One region of the Streptomyces sp. NPDC058637 genome, then DNA from elsewhere that is predicted to be linked to it. Evidence: riboswitches for the same ligand, from Rfam matches in the RefSeq annotation. Region 1 holds a riboswitch; the other holds the start of a gene.
What was found. Region 1 has a riboswitch for cyclic di-AMP ahead of ACFWVP_RS13675 (transglycosylase family protein). Riboswitches for the same ligand answer to the same signal wherever they lie in the genome.
Positions count from the first base shown of each region.

Region 2: another riboswitch for cyclic di-AMP. It lies ahead of ACFWVP_RS07150 (NlpC/P60 family protein); the one in region 1 lies ahead of ACFWVP_RS13675 (transglycosylase family protein).

Region 1 covers NZ_JBHXRD010000011.1:87,975-91,211, reverse strand. The annotation lists partial or broken gene ACFWVP_RS13685 (cytochrome P450) at 1-87, shown strand, start outside; gene ACFWVP_RS13680 (transglycosylase family protein) at 193-1,185, shown strand; cyclic di-AMP (ydaO/yuaA leader) riboswitch at 1,476-1,646, shown strand; gene ACFWVP_RS13675 (transglycosylase family protein) at 1,647-2,348, shown strand; gene eno (phosphopyruvate hydratase) at 2,633-3,237, shown strand, end outside.
Region 2 covers NZ_JBHXRD010000005.1:199,964-203,200, forward strand. The annotation lists gene ACFWVP_RS07145 (hypothetical protein) at 41-394, shown strand; gene ACFWVP_RS07150 (NlpC/P60 family protein) at 552-1,739, opposite strand; cyclic di-AMP (ydaO/yuaA leader) riboswitch at 1,738-1,897, opposite strand; gene pcrA (DNA helicase PcrA) at 2,156-3,237, shown strand, end outside.

The DNA of each region.
Region 1 (3,237 bases):
TCATCATGCGCGGACTGCGGACACTTCCGGTGCGGTTCGAGCCCGGACACCAGGTCCGAAAAAAATGACACTCTGTCAACTCTGTGACTTTCACGTGATCTCCGCTGCATCGACTTGTGACACACGTTCGAGTACGGCTAGGTTCACCGTTCGACTCACCCGTCACACGTCAGTCACACGGAAGGCAATCCCATGGGCTCCGCGAATGGCAGACACCGCCGCCCTCGTCAGGCACCCGCCATCGTCGTCGCCGCGGGCGTGACGGGATCGGCCATCGCCATCCCGTTGCTCGGTGCGACCGGCGCGCACGCCGCCGACGCCTCGACCTGGGACCGGGTCGCCGAGTGCGAGAGCGGTGGCATGTGGAGCGCCGACCTCGGCAACGGCCACTACGGCGGCCTGCAGTTCTCGCAGGACGACTGGTCGGCCTACGGCGGCACGGCCTACGCGGCCCGTGCCGACCTCGCGAGCCGTTCGCAGCAGATATCGGTCGCGGAGAAGGTGCTGGACGACAAGGGCCCGCAGGCGTGGCCCAGCTGCGCGGTGATCTCCGGACTCGCGCTGGACGGCACACTGCCCGGCGTCGACCCGGGCGGTGAGCCGTCCGCCGACCCCACGGACACGGCCACCCCGTCGGGCGCACCCTCGGTCGAAACGCCGGACAAGAGGGCCGGGGCGGACGAAGCGGACAGGACGGGCAGCAACGGCAACAACGGCAAGACGGACAAGGCCGACGAAGAAGGCAAGTCCGAGTCGTCGTCGTCGCCTTCCGCCACCCCGTCCCCCGAAGCCTCCGAGGCGTCCGGCGACTCGAAGGGCAGTGGCGAGACGAGTGGGAAGCACCGCGGTACACCGGCCCCCGATGCGGGCACCGGGACGGACCTGGAGGACGGGCGCGAGTCCGGACGGCACGCCTCGCGCGGCGACTCCGGGGCCCGCGAAGGCGCGGAGACGGGCGCGGACGGAACGTACACCGTCCGCGAGGGCGACAACCTCTGGTCGATCGCGGACGCGCGGGAGCTGCCCGGTGGATGGCCCGCGCTCTACGCGGCCAACAAGGTGGAGCTGGGCTCCGACCCGGATCTGATCCTGCCCGGCCAGAGTCTCGACCTGGGCCTCCAGGCGGACGCGGAGGATGCCGGGAAGGACGCGCGGACCCCCGCGGAGACCACGGTCGGCAACTGATCAAAAGCGGGAAAACGCCCCAAAATCAGGGGTAGTTCAGAGGCCTATGTCCACTTATGTGTAAGTGAGACATGGGTCTCTTTGCTTGAACTGGCGCGCCTCGTCCGCCCGCTCGGCCCGCATCGCCTCCGACCTGCGGAAACGACCTCGCTCCCTGAGGCGGTAAGTGCTGATTGCCAGTTATGTCCATCTTTGAATGTAGGCGTTGCGTGTGTTTACGGTCTGAACTGCTCGCACCGCGGGCACCTTCGACCGTCACGCCGAATCCTGCCGTCGGCCGAAGGGGACAGACGCGTAAAGCGCCGTAGGCAGGAGCGGGGGACCCAGGTAAGTGCCGGACCCGGCCGTCGGAAGACGGGCGAGGACCGGCTCGGGGTGAAGTCGCCTTTCAGTACGGGCGACCGGGCAACTCACAGGCCCGAACCCGACAGCTCACCTCGTAGGCGTCGGTGAGGAGAACCATGCTGCTTTCGCGCAAGGGCAAGCACCGTCGCCCGTCCAAGGCCGTCCGTATCGCCACCCTGGCCGGCGTCACCGGCGCGGCCGTGGCCGTTCCGCTGATGGGTGCCACCGGTGCCTCCGCCGCCTCCGTCGCCACGTGGGACGCCGTCGCGCAGTGCGAGTCCGGTGGCAACTGGTCCATCAACACCGGCAACGGCTACTACGGCGGCCTGCAGTTCTCGCAGTCCAGCTGGGCTGCCGCCGGCGGCACCCAGTACGCCTCCCGTGCCGACCTGGCCACCAAGGGCCAGCAGATAGCCACCGCGGAGAAGCTCCTCGACCTGCAGGGCCCGGGCGCCTGGGCCTGCGCCGGTGCCGGTGGCCTGACGAACGACGGTGTGGACCCGGGCGTCGACACCGGCTCCGCGCAGAGCGAGGCCGAGCCGAAGGCGGCGGCCCAGCCGGAGCGCAAGGCCGAGCAGCCCGCCAGCCGCAGCGAGACGCGCACGGCCCCCGAGGCCGAGAAGACCGTCACCACCCCGACCGGCGACAAGGTCGAGAAGGGTGACGGCGAGTACAAGGTGAAGGCCGGCGACACCCTCAGCACGATCGCCGGGGCGAAGGACGTCAAGGGCGGCTGGCAGAAGCTGTTCGACCTGAACGACGACATCGTCGAGGACGCCGACCTGATCTTCCCGGGTCAGCAGCTCCACCTGAAGTAGCAGCCGGGTCCCTCCTCCCGGCGGTGCTCCCCGGCCCGGCGCGCTCACCCCAGTGCGCGCCGGGCCGGGGCCTTTTCGGGGGCGTCCGTGAAGGGGACCGTTCAACTGTTGTAGTTACCAGTCAGTAAATTTCTGAGCTTTGCCCGTAATGCGGTCCCTTGGGTCCTTTTTCGTCCCAGGGGACGGGCGGTCGGCCGACGCGGCGGGCCGGGCCGGTTAGGCTCGTGTCGCAAGGCCACAGTGACCCTGCACAACCAGTGTCATATCCCAGAAGGAGATGCCTCGTGCCGTCCATCGACGTCGTCGTAGCCAGGGAAATCCTCGACTCCCGGGGCAACCCCACGGTCGAGGTCGAGGTTGGCCTCGACGACGGCAGCACGGGACGTGCTGCCGTTCCGTCCGGTGCCTCCACCGGTGCGTTCGAGGCCATCGAGCTTCGCGACGGTGACCCCAACCGTTACCACGGCAAGGGTGTCGAGAAGGCCGTCCTCGCCGTGATCGAGCAGATCGGCCCGGAGCTCGTCGGTTACGACGCCACCGAGCAGCGCCTCATCGACCAGGCGATGTTCGACCTCGACGCGACCGAGAACAAGGGCTCGCTCGGCGCCAACGCCATCCTCGGTGTCTCGCTGGCCGTGGCCCACGCCGCGTCCGAGGCCTCGGACCTCCCGCTGTTCCGCTACCTCGGCGGCCCGAACGCGCACCTGCTGCCCGTTCCGATGATGAACATCCTGAACGGCGGCTCGCACGCCGACTCCAACGTGGACATCCAGGAGTTCATGATCGCGCCGATCGGCGCCGAGTCCTTCTCCGAGGCCCTGCGCTGGGGTGCGGAGATCTACCACACGCTGAAGAAGGTCCTGAAGACCAAGGGCCTGTCCACCGGTCT
Region 2 (3,237 bases), on a different contig from region 1:
GGCCGAAGAGTGGTGATATGCCCGCGGCTAGGCTGCGGCCATGGACGTACTCATCAATGTCTTCGTGGCCCTGCACATCATCGGTATCGCCTCCCTGCTGGGCGGCTTCCTGACCCAGATGAAGGCCATGGGGGCGGGCACCGCCCGCTTCGTGCCGGCCATGCTGCACGGAGCGCTGACCATGCTGGTGACGGGCATCGCCCTCGTCGGGCTCAACCAGGCCGACGACCAGGCGGTGAACAACGTCAAGATCGGCGTCAAGCTGCTGGTCCTGATCGTGATCCTGGCGCTCGTGTACGTGAAGCGGGACGAGGAGAGGGTCGGCAAGGGCGCCTTCGCCGCGGTCGGCGGGCTGACGGTCGCCAACATCTTCATCGCCACGCTCTGGACCTGAGCCGGCCTCCGGGCCTGAGCCGGCCTCCGGGCCTGAGCCGGCCTCCGGGCCTGAGCCGGCCTCCGGGCCTGAGCCGGCCGCTGTCGTGGGCGGTGCGGCTGTGTCGCGGGCGGGGCGGGCGTACGACTCGTATGCCCGCCCTTCGCGCGCCCGCGTGTCACGCCGGGCGCACGCTGCCGTAGATCGGCATGGAGTAGATCGACTCCTCGCGGACGTTCGCACCGGGCTTCGGCGCGTGGATCATCATGCCGTCGCCCTTGTAGACGCCGACGTGGCTGATGTCGTCGTAGAAGAAGACCAGGTCACCGGGCTGCAGATCCGCCGTGGCCACCCGGGTGCCGGCCTCCACCTGGTCCCAGGTCGTCCGGGGCAGGGTGACGCCCGCGGCCTTCCAGGCGGCCTGGGTGAGGCCCGAGCAGTCGTACGAGGCCGGGCCCGTCGCCCCCCAGACGTACGGCTTGCCGATCTGGGCCCGGGCGAAGGCGAGGACCTTGTCGGCCTTGGCCGCGTAGCCGCTGTCCGAGCCCGTCTCGGAGCCCGTGCCGGAGCCCGTGTCGCCGCCCGTTCCGGTGCCGGAGCCCGCCTCCTCCTCCTTCGAGGCCGCCTCCTCGGCCGCCCGGTCGGCCTCCGCCTTCGCGGCGGCCTGCCGGCGGGCGAGCTCCTTCGCCTTGCGCTCGGCCTCCGCCTCCTTCTCGCGCTCCAGCTCCGCGAGGCGCGCCTTCTCCTCGGCGGTCAGCTCCGACAGCAGCGAGCGGGCCTCGGTCAGCTTGTTCCGCACCTGCTGCTTGCTGGTGCGCAGAGTGGCCTGCGACTCGGTGAGCGTCTCCAGGCTCTTCGTCGCCTCGACCCGCTTCGCCGCGGCCTCGCTCTGCTGCGTACGGAAGTCGGCGACCGCCTTCTGCTGCCGGCTGGTCATCCGCGCCATCAGCTGGTCCTGGTCGAAGTACGCCTGCGGGTCGTCCGCGAGGAAGAACGTCGCCGTCGGGGCGATCGCACCGCCTCGGTACTGCGCAGCCGCGTAGTGGCCCAGCTCCCGGCGCGTCTCGTTGAGCCTGTCGGCCCGCTCGGCCGCGGCCTCCAGCAGCGCGTCGACCTTGGAGCGCTGCTGCGTGGACGCGGTCTTCGCCTTGTTGTACTCCTGCGTCGCCGTGCCCGCCTGGCGGTACAGGTCGTCGACCTTCTTCCGCACTTCCTCGATGCTGGGCCTGGGCTCCGCCGGGGCGGCCGTCGCGCTCTGCGTCGAGAGCAGGGTGACGGAGGCCAGCGCCGCCGTCGTGAGGCCGACGGCCGGGGTGGTGGTGCGTACCCGCGGGCGCGGCTTGCGATGCGATGCCAAGGCAGGCATCTCCTTCCGTGGACCGCCTACCGGGTTAGCTGTCGGGTTCGGGCGGAACGGAAGGCTGCCCTACGGTCCTGGGGAACGGACCGATTCACCCCGGTGCTGCGTGTGGGTCCCCGGTTCCGGCTCCCGCGAGGGCGGCACGGATTCGGCGGGGGTGCCCGCGTGGCGTGGGTCGCCTCGAAGCGGTGACGGGTCACCCGCCGAGCACGCTAGCCAACCCGTGGTGTCCCTGTGAAGGTTGATGTTCGATATGCCCGATACATTTCCGTGACCTTTCCGGACCGGCTGCCCGCCGGGCGGCGACGGACCCCGGATTCCTACGCACGGTGCGCGGCCCGTCTCCGTACGCGTACGGATTTCGGTCCTCGTTCGGAATGCGGCCCCGGGTTGTCGGTGCGGCGGCCTAGACTCGACCAGCGATGAGCAGCCTCTTTGACGACAGTTTCCTGACCGGCCTCCAGCAAGCGGACGAAGGCCCCCCGCCGCCCCCCGAGGGCCACGCGCCCGAGGCGGTGCCGGAGGGGCTGTTCGAGGACGTCTTCGACACGCCCCCGCCGCCGCGTGACGCGTACTACCGCGACGGCGCCCCGCGCCCGGTCGTCGACTCCGCCGCGCTGCTCGACGGGCTGAACACCGAGCAGCGCGCCGCCGTCGTGCACGCGGGCTCTCCGCTGCTCATCGTCGCCGGGGCGGGCTCGGGCAAGACCCGCGTGCTGACCCACCGGATCGCCCACCTGCTGGCCGAGCGCGGGGTGCACCCGGGGCAGATCCTGGCGATCACCTTCACCAACAAGGCCGCCGGTGAGATGAAGGAGCGCGTCGAGCAGCTCGTCGGGCCGCGCGCCAACGCCATGTGGGTCATGACCTTCCACAGCGCGTGCGTGCGGATCCTGCGCCGCGAGTCCAAGCTCCTCGGCTTCACCTCGTCGTTCTCGATCTACGACGCCGCCGACTCCAAGCGGCTGATGGCGCTGGTCTGCCGTGATCTGGACCTCGACCCGAAGCGCTACCCGCCGAAGTCGTTCACGGCGAAGGTCTCGAACCTGAAGAACGAGCTGATCGACGAGGAGACCTTCGCCGGTCAGGCGAGCGACGGTTTCGAGAAGACGCTGGCGCAGGCCTACGCGCTCTACCAGGCACGGCTCCGCGAGGCCAACGCCCTGGACTTCGACGACATCATCATGACGACGGTCCACCTGCTCCAGGCGTTCCCCGACGTCGCCGAGCACTACCGCCGCCGCTTCCGGCACGTCATGGTCGACGAGTACCAGGACACCAACCACGCGCAGTACACCCTCGTACGCGAGCTGGTGGGCCCGGCGGGAGAGGCCGACGCCCCCGGCGAGCTGTGCGTCGTCGGTGACGCGGACCAGTCGATCTACGCCTTCCGCGGCGCGACCATCCGCAACATCCTCCAGTTCGAGGAGGACTACCCGGACGCGAAGACGATCATGCTGGAGCAGAACTACCGCTCCACGCAGACGATCCTGTCCGCGGCCAA